DNA from 3 places in the Pantoea sp. GW821-FHT03E06 genome. Region 2 is predicted to be linked to each of the others. Evidence: predicted binding sites of a transcription regulator. Region 2 holds the regulator's gene; each other region holds the start of a gene.
What was found. Region 2 encodes PurR, which represses purine synthesis genes. Its sites were predicted from a motif close to CANGCAAACGTTTGCNTG; they were not measured.
Positions count from the first base shown of each region.

Region 1: purH (bifunctional phosphoribosylaminoimidazolecarboxamide formyltransferase/IMP cyclohydrolase) is a predicted target of PurR. The motif match lies at 2,206-2,223, and genes of this name have one in related genera.
Region 3: guaB (IMP dehydrogenase) is a predicted target of PurR. The motif match lies at 1,735-1,752, and genes of this name have one in related genera.

Region 1 covers NZ_JBWKUG010000001.1:271,056-275,298, forward strand. The annotation lists gene purD (phosphoribosylamine--glycine ligase) at 1-460, opposite strand, end outside; gene purH (bifunctional phosphoribosylaminoimidazolecarboxamide formyltransferase/IMP cyclohydrolase) at 479-2,068, opposite strand; rRNA gene AC07WB_RS01260 (16S ribosomal RNA) at 2,699-4,239, shown strand.
Region 2 covers NZ_JBWKUG010000001.1:1,792,193-1,796,435, reverse strand. The annotation lists gene AC07WB_RS08370 (Grx4 family monothiol glutaredoxin) at 1-196, opposite strand, end outside; gene AC07WB_RS08365 (C40 family peptidase) at 561-1,352, shown strand; gene cydH (cytochrome bd-I oxidase subunit CydH) at 1,413-1,502, opposite strand; gene purR (HTH-type transcriptional repressor PurR) at 1,777-2,802, shown strand; gene punR (DNA-binding transcriptional activator PunR) at 2,799-3,710, opposite strand; gene punC (purine nucleoside transporter PunC) at 3,821-4,243, shown strand, end outside.
Region 3 covers NZ_JBWKUG010000001.1:3,036,062-3,040,304, reverse strand. The annotation lists gene AC07WB_RS14210 (M4 family metallopeptidase) at 1-222, opposite strand, end outside; gene xseA (exodeoxyribonuclease VII large subunit) at 273-1,643, opposite strand; gene guaB (IMP dehydrogenase) at 1,813-3,279, shown strand; gene guaA (glutamine-hydrolyzing GMP synthase) at 3,352-4,243, shown strand, end outside.

The sequences.
Region 1 (4,243 bases), 1.5 Mb from region 2:
CTTTACCGGCGGCCAATCCGTCAGCTTTGATCACGATCGGTGCGCCTTTCTCACGCAGATAGGCCAGCGCAGGTTCCACGTCGGTGAAGTTCTGGTATTCGGCGGTTGGAATCTGCTGACGTGCCAGGAAATCTTTAGTGAAGGCTTTCGAGCCTTCCAGCTGCGCAGCGGCCTGCGTTGGGCCAAAGATCTTCAGGCCTGCAGCACGGAACGCATCTACCACGCCAATCACCAGCGGCGCTTCTGGGCCAACGATAGTGAGGTCGATCTTTTCCTGCTGTGCAAAGGCCAGCAGTGCGGGAACATCGGTGGCGCTGATGGCCACGTTTTGCAGAGCGGGTTCAAGTGCGGTGCCAGCATTGCCTGGTGCGACAAACACGGTTTCCGCCAGCGGCGACTGCGCTGCTTTCCACGCCAATGCGTGTTCACGTCCGCCATTACCAATCACTAAAATTTTCATCTGTACTGCTCCCAACAATTAATGGCGGAAATGACGCATATCGGTGAAGATCATCGCGATGCCGTGCTCATCAGCGGCGGCAATCACTTCATCATCACGGATTGAACCACCCGGCTGAATCACGCAGCTAATGCCGACAGCCGCTGCGGCGTCGATACCGTCGCGGAACGGGAAGAAAGCGTCAGACGCCATCGCCGAACCTTTCACTTCCAGGCCTTCGTCACCCGCTTTAATACCGGCGATTTTAGCGGAGTAAACACGGCTCATCTGACCGGCGCCAATGCCGATAGTCATATTGTCGCGCGCATAGACGATGGCGTTGGATTTTACGAACTTCGCCACTTTCCAGCAGAACAGCGCATCACGCAGTTCCTGCTCAGTTGGCTGGCGCTTGCTGACCACGCGCAGCTGGCTGGCATCAACCATGCCCAGATCGCGATCCTGCACCAGCACGCCGCCATTAACGCGTTTGAAATCCAGCGCCGCAACGCGGCCTTGCCACTGACCACATACCAGAACGCGCACGTTCTGTTTGACGGCGGTGACTTTCAATGCGGCCTCGCTGGCGGAGGGGGCGATGATCACTTCCACAAACTGACGGCTGATGATGGCCTGCGCGGTGGCTTCGTCCAGCTCGCGGTTAAAGGCGATGATGCCGCCGAAAGCGGAAGTCGGGTCAGTTTTGTAGGCACGCTCGTAAGCTTCAAGAATCGACCCGCCCACCGCGACACCGCATGGGTTAGCGTGCTTGACGATGACACAAGCGGCTTCCTCGAACTCTTTCACGCATTCAAGTGCGGCATCGGTATCGGCGATATTGTTGTAAGAGAGCGCTTTGCCCTGAACCTGTTGCGCGGTGGCAACAGATGCTTCAGCCACATTCTCTTCTATATAGAAGGCAGCATCCTGATGGCTGTTCTCGCCGTAACGCATATCCTGTTTCTTAATGAAGTTGAGGTTCAGCGTGCGCGGGAAACGGCCGGCCGGTTCTTTGCTGTTGCTGTGATAAGCCGGCACCAGGCTGCCGAAGTAGTTGGCAATCATGCTGTCGTAGGCGGCAGTGTGTTCGAAGGCTTTAATGGCCAGATCGAAGCGCGTTTCCAGCGTGAGTGAGTTTTCGTTGGCATCCAGCTCGGCAATAATCGCCTCGTAATCGCCGCTCTTCACTACAATCGCCACGTCTTTGTGGTTCTTGGCTGCGGATCGAACCATGGTTGGGCCACCGATATCGATGTTCTCAACCGCCTCAGCCAGCGAGCAATCAGGTTTGGCAACGGTTTGTGCGAAGGGATAAAGGTTCACCACCACCATGTCGATCGGGTTAATGGCGTGCTCGGCCATGATCGCATCATCCTGACCGCGACGACCCAAAATGCCGCCGTGCACTTTTGGGTGCAGCGTTTTGACGCGTCCATCCATCATTTCCGGAAAACCGGTGTAGTCAGAAACTTCGGTGACGGGCAGGCCCGCATCTGCCAGCAGACGTGCAGTGCCGCCTGTGGAGAGCAGCTCAACACCACGACTGGAGAGTGCCTGAGCAAATTCGAGGATACCGGCTTTATCAGAGACACTGAGCAGAGCGCGGCGTACAGGACGACGTTGTTGCATGGTGGTTTTATCCCTTGGCTTTGTTTCGCGTAAAAAAGAGCGTTACATCAAGCTTAGTGTCTCTCTTCTATATAGAAGGCAACACTTGCCTCATGTAACGCCCCAAAAGGGGCATCCTTGACGTCGCCCGGCATTGTAGCGAAAACGTTTGCGTGATGCTCGCTTAAATTCATTTGTACGACGGAGTGTGGATAACTGTGTGTGTAACTGCGTATAAGGCGGGGTTTTGCTGTGGAATGCAGCGAACGGTTGTTTTTGTTGAATTTAGCGGTTGCGCACTGAGAACAACTCCCTATAATGCGCATCCATCAACACGGCACAACGGTTTACGAAATGTGGTGTTGGTGAGGAAGATTCGATAAGAACTTCCGCCGGATGAAAACGCTGAAAAAAGTGTTTGACTCTGAAGAGGGAAAGCGTAATATACGCCACCTCGCGACAGGCGGTTAACCCGCTGCTCGCAACGCTCTTTAACAATTTATCAGACAATCTGTGTGGGCACTCGCAGGATTGATATCAGCGTCTTTGGACGCAAAAAAATATCAAAGCCTCACGAGTGAACACATAATGAAATTCATTATGACGTTTTACAGATGAGCATCGCTGCACTTGTTGCAGCAAATCAAACTTAAATTGAAGAGTTTGATCATGGCTCAGATTGAACGCTGGCGGCAGGCCTAACACATGCAAGTCGGACGGTAGCACAGAGAGCTTGCTCTCGGGTGACGAGTGGCGGACGGGTGAGTAATGTCTGGGAAACTGCCCGATGGAGGGGGATAACTACTGGAAACGGTAGCTAATACCGCATAACGTCGCAAGACCAAAGTGGGGGACCTTCGGGCCTCACACCATCGGATGTGCCCAGATGGGATTAGCTAGTAGGTGGGGTAATGGCTCACCTAGGCGACGATCCCTAGCTGGTCTGAGAGGATGACCAGCCACACTGGAACTGAGACACGGTCCAGACTCCTACGGGAGGCAGCAGTGGGGAATATTGCACAATGGGCGCAAGCCTGATGCAGCCATGCCGCGTGTATGAAGAAGGCCTTCGGGTTGTAAAGTACTTTCAGCGGGGAGGAAGGCGGTGAGGTTAATAACCTCACCGATTGACGTTACCCGCAGAAGAAGCACCGGCTAACTCCGTGCCAGCAGCCGCGGTAATACGGAGGGTGCAAGCGTTAATCGGAATTACTGGGCGTAAAGCGCACGCAGGCGGTCTGTCAAGTCGGATGTGAAATCCCCGGGCTTAACCTGGGAACTGCATTCGAAACTGGCAGGCTAGAGTCTTGTAGAGGGGGGTAGAATTCCAGGTGTAGCGGTGAAATGCGTAGAGATCTGGAGGAATACCGGTGGCGAAGGCGGCCCCCTGGACAAAGACTGACGCTCAGGTGCGAAAGCGTGGGGAGCAAACAGGATTAGATACCCTGGTAGTCCACGCCGTAAACGATGTCGACTTGGAGGTTGTTCCCTTGAGGAGTGGCTTCCGGAGCTAACGCGTTAAGTCGACCGCCTGGGGAGTACGGCCGCAAGGTTAAAACTCAAATGAATTGACGGGGGCCCGCACAAGCGGTGGAGCATGTGGTTTAATTCGATGCAACGCGAAGAACCTTACCTACTCTTGACATCCACGGAACTTGGCAGAGATGCCCTGGTGCCTTCGGGAACCGTGAGACAGGTGCTGCATGGCTGTCGTCAGCTCGTGTTGTGAAATGTTGGGTTAAGTCCCGCAACGAGCGCAACCCTTATCCTTTGTTGCCAGCGGGTAATGCCGGGAACTCAAAGGAGACTGCCAGTGATAAACTGGAGGAAGGTGGGGATGACGTCAAGTCATCATGGCCCTTACGAGTAGGGCTACACACGTGCTACAATGGCGCATACAAAGAGAAGCGACCTCGCGAGAGCAAGCGGACCTCATAAAGTGCGTCGTAGTCCGGATCGGAGTCTGCAACTCGACTCCGTGAAGTCGGAATCGCTAGTAATCGTAGATCAGAATGCTACGGTGAATACGTTCCCGGGCCTTGTACACACCGCCCGTCACACCATGGGAGTGGGTTGCAAAAGAAGTAGGTAGCTTAACCTTCGGGAGGGCGCTTACCACTTTGTGATTCATGACTGGGGTGAAGTCGTAACAAGGTAACCGTAGGGGAACCTGCGGTTGGATCACCTCCTTACCTG
Region 2 (4,243 bases):
CGTACTTAGGCATTTCAGCGCGGATATCCGGGTTCTGCAGAATGTCCACGTAGGCGAAACGCTCACCACACGCAGAAAGCGCCTGCACGGCTTGCGCCGAGAAACCGCAGCTTGGCAGCTTTGGCGAACCTTTCATGTACAGCAGGATCGGGTTTTCTGCGATCTGACGCTGAATTTTTTCAACAGTACTCATTATTGCCTTCCTTAATGCTTCACTTCGTGTTTGTTTATTGTAGCGATTTCGCTCCCGTACTGAAAACGGGATTTTACGTTAGCGTCGGGGAATCGCCATGTTTGTTAAGTTGGGCCGCCACAAATAACATTTTCATATCATTAATAGGCATGACTAAATTAATAATTAGCAATAGTTTCGCTGCGTTAACCAGCTGAATTAGTTCATTTTTGCGACAGAATCAATCTGGTAACAGTTTAATAGAAAAAGGCCTTACCTTTTGGAAAAAAAGTGGATTAGAATTGCCTCGGCGCTGATCGTTTGATCAGATTACTCTCACTCTGCCGCAGTCTGTTTGTTTCCAGCCTGCTGAACCTATAACCGGATTATGCGTTTACTGATTACGCTTTTCATACTGGCTTTTGCCCAACTGTTCTTTAACGTGGCCTCTGCGTCTCCGCATGCGCCGGTTAATGCCAGCTCGCAAAAAGCAGAGAAAAAGAGCGCACGTGAAGACGAGCGCCGCAAACGACGTCCGGTGAAAACCACTACGAAAAAATCGCGGCTGCCTGCCGTCCAAAAACTCAAAATTAAAAAACTGGCAAAGCCAGAAATCGCACTAACTAAAACCAGCCGCAAAAAATCCCTGCTAAAACCCACGACGAAGAAATATGGTCATCAACGACAGATAAAAAAAGCCGCAGACGTCGACGTTGATGATGAAGCATTGCCGCTCACCGGCATCAAAATGAGCAAGGCGCATCGCCAGCGTTATCAAAAGGCGCGTGAAACTGCGATGACAAAATTAATGGGCCAGCTCGGCAAACCTTATCAATGGGGCGGCACCTCCCCGCATACCGGCTTCGACTGCAGCGGCCTGGTGTGGTACGCCTATAAAGATTTGGTGAAGTTCAAGTTCCCGCGCACCGCCAATGAGATGTATCACCTGCGCGATGCTGCACCAATTAAGCGTGAAATGCTGGAAAAAGGTGATTTGGTGTTCTTCCGCATCAATAATCGTGGCACTGCCGATCATGTTGGCGTGTATCTTGGTAATGGCAAATTCATTCAGTCGCCGCGTACCGGCAAAGATATTCAGATTAGCGCGTTGGGTGAGGATTACTGGCAGAAACACTATGTTGGGGCGCGTCGTATGATGACGCCGAAAACCATTCGTTAGTTGTTGCGCAACGCGCAGAAAAAAGCCGGACGCTGCATTGAGCTGCTCCGGCTTTTTTTATTAATGCATGATTGCAGTAAAGCTAAAGGCAATAATCATTAACAGAGCACCAACGGTTGTCATTAGCGCCAGCTTCAAATCCGTACTCATTACTCCTCCTTAGTCACACATTTCTTAGGGTTAAACCGATTTTCGCACAGCGATGGGCAAAAATCTCGTGTTATCCGCCCGGGCTTGCTAGAATCGCCGCCTTTCGTTGCGCAACACATTTTGTGCAGGGTGTGTTTACAGCGCGATAAAGTGATTTTGTCTGCTAAACCACACCGTTTTGCCCCTTATTTTGGGCGATAAAAGCATTAGCAGACGCAAACGTTTAACAATATACTTATCAGTAAGTTGCGATAAGCCCAGGAGTACCATTTTCATGGCAACAATTAAAGATGTGGCAAAACGCGCGGGTGTTTCGACCACCACGGTTTCGCATGTCATCAACAAAACGCGTTTCGTAGCAGAAGAGACGCGTAACGCCGTATGGGAAGCGATCAAAGCATTGCACTACTCGCCAAGCGCCGTGGCGCGTAGCCTGAAAGTCAATCACACCAAAACGTTGGGCCTGCTGGCGACCTCCAGTGAAGCGCCTTATTTTGCCGAAATTATTGAAGCGGTAGAAAATCACTGCTTCGATCGCGGCTATACGTTGATTCTGGGTAACGCGCATAACGACTTACAAAAGCAGCGCGCTTATCTCTCCATGATGGCGCAGAAGCGTGTCGATGGATTGCTCGTGATGTGTTCAGAATATCCCGATGATTTGCTGCAAATGCTTGAAGAAAATCGCAATATTCCGATGGTTGTTATGGATTGGGGTGCTTCGCGCGGCGATTTTACCGATACCGTGCAGGATAATGCATTCCAGGGTGGCTATCTCGCTGGTCGATATCTGATTGAACGTGGTCACCGCGACATTGGCGCAATTCCTGGCCAATTGGAGCGCAATACCGGCGGCGGACGTCATGCCGGTTTCCTTCAGGCGATGAATGAAGCGGGCATCACTGTGCGCCCGGAATGGATCGTTCAGGGCGACTTTGAACCGGAATCGGGTTATCAGGCGATGCAGCAAATCCTTAATCAGAAACAGCGCCCCACCGCCGTGTTCTGCGGTGGTGACATTATGGCGATGGGCGCAATTTGCGCAGCAGATGAAATGGGTTTGCGCGTGCCGCAGGATATCTCAGTGATTGGCTATGATAACGTGCGCAACGCGCGTTATTTCACGCCCGCCCTGACCACCGTGCATCAGCCTAAAGCCGAATTAGGTGAAAAAGCTTTGGAGATGCTGCTCGATCGCATCACCAGCAAGCGCGAAGAGCCACAAACCATTGAGGTTCAACCCACGCTGATTGAGCGCCGCTCCGTGGCAGACGGGCCATTCCGCGACTATCGTCGCTAGTGTGTCACTTCACTGAGCCATTCGTGGTTCAGCGTTTCGGCATCCCCGAGATAGGCTAATAGCCAATCCAGCGCCGGCGACGCGCGCTGTTCTGACCAGCTAACGCAGCAGGGGCTGTCTGGAAAGGCCTGCGGCAATTGCAGCTCCACCAACGCATGGTTATCCAGCAGCGGTCGGGCTAAATGGCCCGGCACCATCCCAACGCACAATCCTGCCTGCAAGCAGTCGAGCCCGGTTTCCCATTCTGGCACCACCAGGCGCCGCTGATTATCGAGCGTCCATGTCATGCGGCGCGGCAACGCTCGCGAGGTATCTTCCAGCACCAGCGAAGGCCATGCCCGCAGAGTTTCATCATCCAGTTCAACGCTACTGACTAAAGGATGATGAGGACTCACGACACAGCGCCAGTTAAGCGCCCCCATATCCTGAAAAGCAAAACGTCCCCCAACCGGAATTGCCTGGGTGGCGCCAATCGCGACATCAACGCGTCCATCGGCTAACGCGTCCCAGACGCCATTAAACACTTCATAACTGATGATCAACTCCATGTCCGGGAAATGGCGATAGAAGTCCTTCACTAATTGCCGCGTACGCTGCGGTTTTACAATACAGTCAATGGCGATGCTCAACTCACCGCGCCAGCCATTGGCCAGCTGCTGACACTGCCTGCGGGTGGCGAGCATTTTTTTGATAACAGATCGTCCTTCACGCACAAAATGCTCACCTGCCGGTGTCATTACCACTTCCCGATGCTGGCGCTCAAAGAGCGGTACCGCCAGCCAGGTTTCCAGTTGGCGTACGGTATAGCTGATGGCAGAAGGCACACGGTGCAACTCCTGCGCCGCGGCGCTGAAGCTGCCGGTTCGCGCTACGGCATCTACCACTTCAAGCGCGTATTCTGACCACATGAATTCACCTTCAAAAAATTTAACAGCACTGTGCAAATATTAGCGTTTCACAAAGCGTGTTGCATCCTTTTACACTCCCCCGCGTTCAACCTGCCCATAAGAGAAATAACATGTTGTCGTCTAAAGCATTTATGCCCTACCTTGCCGTGCTCAGCATGCTCGGCTTTCTTGCCACGGATATGTATTTACCCGCCTTTGGCGATATGCAACGTGATTTTGCCACTGCACCGGGCACCATCAGTGCCAGCCTGAGTCTGTTCCTTGCCGGCTTTGCTTGTGCGCAGGTCTTTTGGGGACCGCTATCAGATCGCTACGGTCGTAAACCTATTCTGCTGGCGGGCTTAGCCATCTTTGCACTTGGCTGTCTTGGTATGCTTTGGGTGACCGATGTACGCCTGATGCTGGCGTTACGTTTTGTGCAGGCGATTGGGGTATGTGCTGCAGCGGTGAGCTGGCAGGCATTGGTCGTTGATCGCTATCCAAAAGCACAGGCTCATAAAGTTTTTGCCACGATTATGCCGCTGGTCGCCTTG
Region 3 (4,243 bases), 1.2 Mb from region 2:
GCGGATTAACGTACCCGGTAGATTTTGCGTGCCTTCGGCGTCGTAAATCGCGCGCTGTACGATGCCTGGTTTGGCAGTGGCGACGCTGGGGGCTTGATGGTTATGTTCACCCATCAGTTGTTGCACGTGCGTTAGAGTGCGGCGCGCGTAGTCTTGCTGCGCACCGGTGCAGTTATCAATGATATTGCGCAGCATGTAGGGAGGAATAACGCTAAAAGGCATACTAACTCCTGATCATAAATGAATATGTCAAAAGTATAGTTTTTAACCTATCAACGCGCTTTACGGCTGCGGGATTTCTGCGGTTCCAGCGCGGTAACCTGGCTTTCCACCCAGCCATCATCCAGCCGGGTGCGTAGGAGATCGCCTTTACTCAGCTGCTGGGTTTTCTTCACCACCTGACCTTGCGTGTCAGTGGTGACGCTGAAGCCACGCGCCAGCGTCGCCAAAGGGCTCACACCTTCCAGCTGCGCGGCCAGGTTGCCAAAGCGCTGACGATTATGATTGAGCTGCTTTTCCATGCCCTGCTGTAAACGATAGTGCCACTGCTGCAGCTGCTGCTGAGCGCGCAGAATACGTCCCTGCGGCTGCTGTGCGTTCAGGCGTTGCAGCAGGCGGTCCTGCTGACGATTCGCCACACGCATGCGCTGGTCCATTGCTTCGCCCAGACGGCGCTGCAGCTGAAACAGCGCGGTTTGCTGGCGAGCCAGACGCAGCTGCGGATGCTGCTGCTGTAAACGATGCTGGATACGGGTGAAGCGGCGCTGCTGCTGTGCCAGATAGAAATCCATCGCCATCTCCATACGCTGCTGCTGCGATTGCAAACGGCGTAAGAGCTCCAGCTGGTTCCGGCTCACCAGTTCTGCCGCCGCAGAAGGCGTTGGCGCGCGTAAATCTGCAACGAAGTCGGCGATGGTGACATCGGTTTCGTGCCCGACGGCGCTGACGATGGGCAGGCGACTGGCAAAAATCGCCCGCGCCACGCGTTCGTCATTGAAGCTCCACAAATCTTCCAGTGAACCGCCGCCACGTCCCACAATCAGCACATCACACTCATCACGCTGGTTGGCCAGCTCAATGGCGCGCACAATCCCGGCCGGCGCATCCACGCCTTGCACCGCCGTGGGATAGATGATGACGGGCAAGGAGGGATCGCGACGATGCAGCACGCGCAGCACATCGTGCAGCGCCGCACCGGTGGCGGAGGTAATCACGCCCACCTGACGGGCTGGATCCGGCAGCGGCTGTTTGAACTGTTGATCAAATAAACCTTCTGCCGCCAAACGCGCCTTCAGCTGTTCGAACTGCTGTTGCAGCAAGCCTTCGCCTGCCGGATGCATGCTTTCGATAATCAGCTGATAGTCACCACGCGGTTCATACAGCGTAATGCTGGCACGCACTAAAACTTGCTGGCCGTGTTGAGGACGGAAAGTGACGCGACGATTGCTGTTGCGGAACATCGCGCAGCGCACTTGCGCACCATCATCCTTCAATGTGAAGTACCAGTGGCCGGAAGCGGGCTGGGTAAAATTTGAAATCTCAGCGCTGAGCCACACCAGACCCATCTCATTTTCCAGCAGTTGACGCACCGTGGTGTTCAGGCGGCTGACAGTAAAAATATTGGCGGTTGGCGGTAGCGACATGTGATGTAGATCAAATTTTAAATCAGAGGGTTAATCAACTGATACTACATTGCTCACCCTGAGGATCAAGACTTTTTCTGAAAAAACACTGGAGGCAATCGGTTTCGGCCTGTATAATGCCGCGGCAATATTTTATCTGTTTTAATCGCCCCCAGGTGGAGATATTGCAATGTTAAGAATCGCGAAAGAAGCCCTCACATTTGACGACGTTCTGCTCGTTCCCGCTCACTCCACTGTTTTACCCAACACCGCTGATCTCAGCACGCAACTGACAAAAAACATTCGTCTGAACATCCCAATGCTCTCGGCGGCAATGGACACCGTAACTGAAGCGGGTCTGGCTATTGCGCTGGCGCAGGAAGGGGGATTGGGCTTTATCCACAAAAATATGTCAATTGAGCGCCAGGCGGATGAAGTTCGCAAGGTGAAAAAACACGAAAGCGGCGTGGTAACCGATCCACAAACCGTATTGCCGACCACCGCGCTGGCGGCGGTTAAAGAGCTGACCGAGCGTAACGGTTTTGCCGGTTATCCCGTGGTGAACACCGACAACGAACTGGTGGGCATCATCACCGGTCGTGACGTGCGTTTTGTGACTGACCTGACCTTGCCGGTTTCTGCAGTGATGACGCCGAAAGAGCGCTTAGTGACGGTGAAAGAGGGTGAAGCACGTGAAGTCGTGTTGCACAAAATGCACGAAAAGCGTGTTGAGAAGGCGCTGGTTGTTGATGACAGCTTCCACCTGCTGGGTATGATTACCGTTAAAGATTTCCAGAAAGCCGAACGTAAACCTAACGCCTGTAAAGATGCGGAAGGCCGTCTGCGCGTCGGTGCAGCGGTTGGCGCAGGCGCGGGCAACGAAGAGCGTGTTGATGCGCTGGTGGCTGCCGGTGTTGACGTGCTGCTGATTGACTCTTCACACGGCCACTCAGAAGGCGTATTGCAGCGTATTCGTGAAACCCGCGCAAAATATCCAAACCTCGAAATTATCGGCGGCAACGTAGCGACCGGCGCAGGCGCATTGGCGCTGGCGGAAGCCGGCGTGAGCGCGGTAAAAGTGGGTATCGGCCCGGGCTCAATCTGTACCACGCGTATCGTCACTGGCGTTGGCGTGCCACAAATCACAGCCGTTTCTGACGCGGTTGCCGCGCTGGAAGGCACCGGTATTCCGGTGATTGCAGATGGCGGTATCCGCTTCTCTGGCGATATCGCTAAAGCGATCGCAGCCGGTGCAGCAGCCGTTATGGTGGGCTCAATGCTGGCCGGTACCGAAGAATCCCCGGGCGAAATCGAGCTTTATCAAGGCCGCTCGTTCAAATCTTATCGCGGCATGGGTTCACTGGGCGCAATGTCAAAAGGTTCCTCAGATCGTTACTTCCAGAGCGATAACGCGGCAGACAAACTGGTACCAGAAGGTATCGAAGGGCGCGTTGCCTACAAAGGCCGCCTGAAAGAGATCGTGCACCAGCAAATGGGCGGCCTGCGCTCTTGCATGGGTCTGACCGGCTGCGGCACCATTGACGACCTGCGCACCAAGGCAGAGTTCGTGCGTATCAGCGGCGCGGGCATCAACGAAAGCCACGTGCATGACGTGACCATCACCAAAGAGTCACCAAACTACCGCATGGGTTCATAATCCCGTAAAATTTAGCGCCCGGCACCAGCCGGGCGCTTTTATTATTAAGTCCATCCCAATGGAAACGCCTCAATGACGACTGAAAATATTCATAAACATCGTATTTTGATCCTCGATTTTGGTTCTCAGTACACGCAACTGGTTGCGCGCCGCGTGCGCGAGCTGGGCGTCTACTGCGAGCTCTGGGCGTGGGATGTCACCGAAGAGCAAATTCGCCAGTTCAACCCAAACGGCATCATTCTTTCTGGCGGTCCGGAAAGCACCACCGAGCAGAATAGCCCGCGTGCGCCGGAATATGTGTTCAACGCTGGCGTTCCAGTGCTGGGGGTTTGCTATGGCATGCAGACCATGGCGATGCAGTTGGGCGGCAAGGTTGAAGGCTCCAACGAGCGTGAATTTGGTTATGCGCAGGTAGAAGTGCTGACCCAGAGCGCGCTGGTGCGTGACATCGAAGATGCGATTAGCGCGGCAGGTAAACCGCTGCTGGACGTGTGGATGAGCCATGGCGATAAAGTTACCGCTATTCCCGCCGGTTTCGAAACCGTTGCCAGCACCGAAACTTGTCCGTTCGCCATCATGGCGAATGAAGAAAAGAAATTCTACGGCGTGCAGTTCCACCCGGAAGTGACGCACACGCGTCAGGGCTTGCGTATGCTGGAGCGTTTCATTCGTGACATCTGCGGCTGTGAAGCGCTGTGGACGCCTGCCAAAATCATCGAAGATGCGGTTGAGCGTATTCGTCAGCAGGTGGGTAACGATAAAGTAATCCTTGGCCTATCTGGCGGCGTTGACTCTTCGGTGACCGCGATGCTGCTGCACCGCGCCATCGGCGATCGTCTGACCTGCGTGTTCGTGGACAACGGTCTGCTGCGTCTGAATGAAGCTGAGCAGGTTCTGGAGATGTTTGGCGACCACTTTGGTTTGAACATCGTACACGTTGCGGCTGAGGCGCGTTTCCTTGATG